Linked DNA regions of Spartinivicinus marinus. The protein of the gene in region 1 binds, or shares a complex with, the protein of each later gene. Links are inferred from orthologs where the notes say so. Each region holds a gene or a part of one and is shown on either strand. Other genes may lie near its edges. The genes, in order: uvrB and uvrD.

What was found.
Region 2: the proteins of uvrB (region 1) and uvrD are in contact, whole or in part, in a crystal structure (PDB 7EGT), measured with the Thermus thermophilus proteins. The link is inferred for Spartinivicinus marinus from one-to-one orthologs. Residues at the interface, in WP_096411307.1 of Thermus thermophilus: Glu23, Leu25, Arg26, Asp27, Gly28, Glu29, Arg30, Phe31, Arg55, Glu326, Asp327, Phe328, Glu379, Ser382, Gln383, His398, Gly400, Arg401; in WP_096412145.1 of Thermus thermophilus: His654, Arg656, Phe657, Gln666, Asp668, Glu669, Lys680, Arg681, Leu682, Ser683, Lys685, Tyr686, Ala687.

Annotation. Positions count from the first base shown.
Region 1 is NZ_JAPJZK010000001.1:654,621-657,903, forward strand. What follows is about bases 1-2,954. They hold uvrB (excinuclease ABC subunit UvrB), read right to left. Parts: upstream 2,510-2,954; coding sequence 491-2,509; downstream 1-490. Other genes in these bases: tviB (Vi polysaccharide biosynthesis UDP-N-acetylglucosamine C-6 dehydrogenase TviB), read right to left, coding at 1-373; OQE68_RS03240 (pyridoxal phosphate-dependent aminotransferase), read left to right, coding at 2,705-2,954. In the rest of the region: more of OQE68_RS03240, read left to right, coding at 2,955-3,283. UniProt on the Escherichia coli protein: The UvrABC repair system catalyzes the recognition and processing of DNA lesions. A damage recognition complex composed of 2 UvrA and 2 UvrB subunits scans DNA for abnormalities.
Region 2 is NZ_JAPJZK010000001.1:2,735,754-2,739,040, reverse strand. The notes cover bases 237-3,194. They hold uvrD (DNA helicase II), read right to left. Parts: upstream 2,839-3,194; coding sequence 634-2,838; downstream 237-633. Other genes in these bases: hexR (transcriptional regulator HexR), read left to right, coding at 3,080-3,194; OQE68_RS12370 (TRAP transporter substrate-binding protein), read right to left, coding at 237-294. Outside these bases: more of OQE68_RS12370, read right to left, coding at 1-236; more of hexR, read left to right, coding at 3,195-3,287. UniProt on the Escherichia coli protein: A helicase with DNA-dependent ATPase activity. Unwinds DNA duplexes with 3'-5' polarity. Translocates on single-stranded DNA with 3'-5' polarity. Initiates unwinding more efficiently from a nicked substrate than double-stranded DNA.

The DNA.
Region 1 (3,283 bases):
GGTAAACTGTCGACTCATAGATAACGATATCACCCTTGCTGATTACTTTAGCAAGCATTTCACTGGCTTTGGTTAAAGGGGTTAAATCAGGCTGCCGATAGTCATCAATTGGCGTAGGAACAGTCACAATATAGATAGAGCAGTCTTTCAGGTCAGCTACACTGGCTGTATAACTGATTTTATCTACCGCTTTTAACTCAGCTGAGTCCACTTCCAAGGTTTTGTCTACACCATCACAAAGCTCAGCAACTCGCGTTTGATTAATATCAAAGCCAACTGTGTTATAGTGCTTGCCAAACTCCACGGCTAATGGCAAACCCACATAACCTAAGCCAATTACTGCGATTTTCTTTTCTTTTAATCGCTGGTCCATGTAGTCGTTTCTCCGCCTAAAATCTAACTCATTTATCAATTTAAAGGTTATAACTGCCGGCAAGTATAATCCTAGTAAGCACTAATGACTACGCAAGCAATTTCGACTAAGCCCCAACTATTGTAAGAGCGCATTTTGCTTTAGTTGATTAATGTGATCACGTACCGACGCTGCTTCCTCAAACTCAAGGTTCTTGGCATGCTCATACATTTTCTCTTCAAGCTTACTGATTTGCGCTAACAAACTCTCTCGGCTAGCGTGCTTCACTTGATACTGTGCTTCCGGCTCTGCAACCTTCCTCTGCTGCTTGCCCTTCTTGCCTTTTTTCCCTGGAATTGTGGCACCTTCAAGAATATCCGCAACAGCTTTGGTCACTCCTTTTGGAGTAATGCCATGCTGTTGATTGTACGCCACCTGTTTTGCTCGACGGCGATCAGTTTCATCAATGGCACGCTGCATAGAGCCGGTAATTTTATCCGCATATAAAATCGCTTTACCGTGAATATTACGGGCAGCGCGGCCAATAGTTTGAATTAGGGAACGATCTGAGCGTAAGAAGCCTTCTTTATCTGCATCCAGAATAGCCACCAAGGCGACTTCGGGCATATCCAGGCCTTCTCTTAGCAGGTTAATGCCCACCAATACATCAAACACCCCCAGGCGCAGGTCGCGTATAATCTCTACACGCTCAACCGTATCAATATCTGAGTGTAAATAACGGACCTTAACCCCATGCTCAAGCAGAAACTCCGTTAGATCTTCTGCCATCCGCTTAGTTAAGGTAGTTACCAACACCCGTTGCTGCTGCTCTACATACACACTGATTTCAGACAATAAGTCATCGATTTGACTAGTCGCAGGCCGAACTTCTATTTCTGGATCAATTAGCCCTGTTGGCCTTACCACCAACTCAACCTGCTGACCTTGGTGCTCCATTTCATACGGGCCTGGTGTTGCTGACACAAAAATAGTTTGCGGGCGTTTCAGCTCCCACTCTTCAAACTTCATCGGACGGTTATCCAAGGCAGAAGGTAAGCGGAAGCCATACTCCACTAGGGTTTCCTTACGAGAGCGGTCACCACGATACATGGCCCCCACTTGCGGCACAGTCACATGAGACTCATCAATCACTAACAAGGCATCATCGGGTAGGTAATCAAATAGGGTTGGTGGGGGTTCGCCTGGAGCCCGACCAGAAAGATAGCGGGAGTAGTTTTCAATACCTGTGCAATAGCCCAACTCCATGATCATTTCTAAATCATAACGAGTGCGTTGTTCTAGGCGCTGAGCTTCAACCAACTTATTATTACTTCGTAACTGCTCCAGACGCTCTTTTAATTCAACTTTTATTTCTTCAACAGCATCCAGCAATTTTTGCCTTGGTGTCACATAGTGAGACTTGGGGAAAATAGTGACTCGGGGAGTCTTTTGAGTGACCGTTCCTGTCAGTGGGTCAAAGTAAGCCAGTTGGTCAATCTCTTCATCAAATAACTCAACTCGAACGGCTTCCTGTTCAGAGTCTGCTGGGAAAATATCAATGACATCACCGCGCACTCGGTAGGTTCCCCTTCGTAACTCAAGATCATTACGAGTATATTGCAGCTCAGCCAATCGCCTTAAAATAGTTCGCTGATCAACCGTATCACCTCGATCAAGGTGCATCACCATTTTCAAATAAGATTCTGGATCACCCAAGCCATAAATTGCCGAAACAGTGGCCACTATGATGGCATCAGACCTTTCAAGTAATGCCTTTGTTGCCGAAAGGCGCATCTGATCAATGTGGTCATTGATTGAAGCATCTTTTTCAATGTAGGTATCAGAGGTGGGTACATAAGCTTCTGGCTGGTAGTAGTCGTAATAAGAAACAAAGTACTCAACAGAGTTATTTGGGAAAAAACTTTTGAATTCGCCATACAATTGAGCCGCTAGCGTCTTATTATGTGCCATCACTAATGTAGGCCGTTGTAACTGCTCAATCACTTTGGCTACTGAGTAAGTTTTACCTGACCCAGTAACGCCTAATAAAGTCTGTGATGCCAGGCCAGCATTCACACCTTGTATCACAGCCTTAATCGCTGCGCCTTGATCACCTGCTGGCTGAAACGTTGAAACAACTTGAAATTGCTTTGTCATGGTTCCTGAAGCCTGCTTCATCTAGTATGATGGATGAGCAAAAGATCTAAAAAGTCAGTTAATACCTACCCAATATATTAGGGCTATTTTTAACTGGTAATTACCCCAAACGTAATAACTATTTACGAATGGGTATACAGGCTAGCCTGAGCAAATCAAATAGTAAACACATAAACCGATTTAAGAGGAATCAAGGTGGACGTGCAGCTCTCCCTTCGTGTCAGTGCCATCAAACCTTCCCCCACATTAGCCGTCACCAGCCGTGCAGCCGCACTGCGTGCTGAAGGTAAAGATATTATTGGTCTAGGTGCTGGTGAGCCTGATTTTGACACACCCAAACATATTAAAGATGCAGCCATTGCTGCCATCAATGCAGGCCAAACAAAATATACTGCTGTAGATGGTACAACCGAACTAAAACAAGCCATCATTAATAAACTGGCTAATGATAATCAGCTCACCTATCAGCCGAACCAGATCCTGGTTTCCTCTGGTGGAAAGCAAAGCTTTTTCAACTTGGCTTTAGCCCTGTTAAACCCAGGTGATGAGGTCATTATCCCCGCTCCTTACTGGGTTTCTTATCCTGATATGGTGAAGATTGCAGAGGCTGAACCTATCATCATCCCTACCCTGGAGGAGAACCGGTTTAAGCTGACTGCTGAGCAACTATCTGCCGCTATTACAGATAAGACCCGGCTGGTTGTTTTGAATAGCCCATCAAACCCTACAGGTGTCGCCTATACTAAAGCTGACTTAGCCGCATTAGCTGAAGTA
Region 2 (3,287 bases), 2.1 Mb from region 1 along the record:
CGCACTAAATGCTTCCAAGGCAGGAACCAGCTCACCCGCACCATGTACTTTTATTTGCAGCCGCCCATTACTCATTTTCGCGACATTTTTAGCAAAGCGCTCTGGGGCTGTACCTAGTCCAGGAAAGTTTTTTGGCCATGTAGTTACCATTTTCCAATGGATAACATCTTTGCTGGCTGCCTGCTCGCCTATGCCTTGTTGGGCGCAATCTTCAGATTCTTTTTTACCACAGGCAGATAGTGCAGCAGCACCAGCCCCAATACCTAATGCAGTTACAAAGTCGCGTCGTTTCATATGAATGACTCCCTATCTATTCGTGAAACCTTTAACTAAACAATATTTGTTATTTTTCTCTAAATATACCGTGCGCGAATGCTTTTTTATTGGTTGTTAGTACCAGCCTACATATATGTGTTGACCTGCCCTATACCTCATCCGCTTTGGTTATATTTTTTGAACCGTCAAAGGTTATAAGGCACTTGCTCACCCGCTTTCGCCTATAAACGTCTAAAGTTTAACAACTCTTCAGCTGTTTAGTTTTAGAGCTTTTTACTTTAGGCCATTAAGGGTAAGTATTGTGCCTTTGTTGTTCTATTTTATGTTGTTTATTTTGTTAGCAGTTATTTTTATCGATTAATCAATAACTTCTAGCTTAGCATAAGCGACTACCAGCCACTTAGCGCCTTCATTGGCAAAATTCACTTGAACTCTAGCCTGAGCGCCCTGCCCTTCGTAATTTATAATAGTGCCTTCGCCAAAGATACTATGCAACACTCGCTGACCAACCTGCAAGTCTGTTTCGGGTATTGGGCTTTTGTCCGCTATTACCTGCACTGCACGAGGGGCTATACGGGTATACGTTGGCCTGGTAATAGACGCATTTATTCGTATTTCATTAACTAACTCAGTAGGGATTTCTTTTATAAATCGCGAGGGTCTATTTATATTTTCCTGGCCATGTAACCGTCTGGATTCAGCATAGGTTAAGTACAACTGCTGCATTGCACGGGTAATGCCTACATAACATAAGCGTCGCTCTTCTTCTAAGCCATCAGGGTCTTCCAGGGATATTTTGTGAGGAAAGAGACCTTGCTCCATACCCGTTAAAAATACCAAAGGAAACTCAAGCCCCTTGGCGGAGTGCAACGTCATTAGCTGTACACAATCTTCAAATTGATCAGCTTGAGTGTCACCTGCTTCCAGTGCTGCATGGTCTAAGAAGGCAGCTAATGGGCTGGGCTGTTGTTCTGCTCCTTCAATAAAGTAGTCATCCGGGTCAAATGTTTTACAAGCAGACACTAATTCTTCTAAGTTTTCTACCCGAGCACGACCTTTTTCTCCTTTTTCTTTTTGATGAAACTCAATCAAGCCACTCATGGTAATTACTTGATCAGCTAATGCTGCCAAGTCCATTTCATCAGTGGCTGAATCTATATTATTAATGAGCTGTAAAAATCCTGACAACGCGTTTGCTGCTCGTGCTGATATCTGCCGTTGATTAATCACTTGTTCAGCTGCCTGCCATAAGCTAGCGTCATTGGTTTTCGCCGTATTTCGAACAAACTCCAGGGTTTTGTTACCAATACCGCGTGTTGGTAAATTCACTACCCGCTCAAAAGCACCATCATCATTGCGATTTACCAAAAGCCGCAAGTAAGCTAATGCATTTTTTATTTCAGCACGTTCAAAAAATCGTAAGCCACCATATATGCGATAAGGAATACTGCCTCTTAATAAGGCTTCTTCCAAAATACGCGACTGAGCATTTGAGCGATACAATAAAGCAATATCACTATATTTACCCTTGTGGCTTTCTAAATAATTGGAAATACGTTGAGCTATAAAGCGGGCCTCATCAACTTCATTAAACCCAGCATACAGCTGAATTTCATTGCCTTTATCACCTTCTGTCCATAATTCTTTACCCAGTCGACTGGGGTTATGGGCAATTAAAGCATTAGCTGCCTGCAAGATAGTTTTGGTCGATCGATAGTTTTGCTCCAAACGAATAGTCTGGCTATCAGAAAAATCTTTACCAAACTGTCGGATATTTTCGATTTTTGCACCGCGCCAGCCGTATATAGACTGATCATCATCACCCACCACCATCACGGGAATTTGATTCCCAGACAACACCCTTAACCAGGCGTATTGAATAGTATTAGTGTCTTGAAACTCATCTACCAATAAATAGCGGAATCGCTGCTGGTAGTGCTTTAAAATTTCTGGTTTATGCAGCCATATCTCATGGGCTCTCAGTAGCAACTCAGCAAAATCCACCATCCCAGATAAACGACAAGCCTCTTCATAGGCTTGATAAACCTTTAGCATTGTCACTTCAAACGGGTCACCATATGGCTCTATATTTTGTGGCCGGCGTCCTTCATCTTTTTGGTTATTAATGTACCACTGAGCTTGTTTGGGTGGCCACTTGGCTTCATCTAAGTTTAAGCCCTTCATAAGGCGCTTAATTAAACGCAGTTGGTCATCAGCATCTAATATTTGAAAGTTCGCTGGCAGCCCAGCATCTCGCCAGTGCAGCCTCAATAAACGGTGAGCCAAACCATGAAAAGTGCCCACCCACATTCCGCGGGTACTCACCCCCAATAGGGATTCAATTCGACTACGCATTTCTGCTGCCGCTTTATTGGTAAAGGTCACGGCCATAATAGCATGTGGCGAAATACCTTCAGTTTGGATCAGCCAAGCAATACGGTGTACTAATACTCGTGTTTTACCACTACCTGCACCAGCCAACACCAGGCAATTTCCAATAGGTGAAGCAACTACCTCACGCTGAGCAGTATTTAATGAGTCTAAAGTTTGGGATACATCCATAGTGATTTGTAGCCAGGAGTAGTGTGGGCAGAAATTAAACAGCAGCTATCTTGTTTAAGATCATCTAGTTTAGCGGCGAGCAGCCTTAGCTTGCAATGCTGAGCCAGATATTTCAATCAGCCACAGTGTTTTGGGTAGCCATAAAATATTCAGGTTAGACCTACTTAACCTTATTTCCATATAGTTTGTATGCATTTTTTGTAGTATAACTACAAACAGGCCCAGCAAAGATTCACCTCACATGGTTTCTATTCAGCTGTTACAACAAATCCAGCAATGCTACAGTCAACTTCGCCGATCTGAGCAGAAAGTGGCAGATTTTGTACTTCATAACCCTACTCGTGTTATGCATATCAGCATTGCAGACCTAGCAACAGAAGCCGAGATAAGTGAACCTACGGTACTCAGGTTTTGTCGTGCAGTCGGCTGTAGTGGCTTTCAGGATTTCA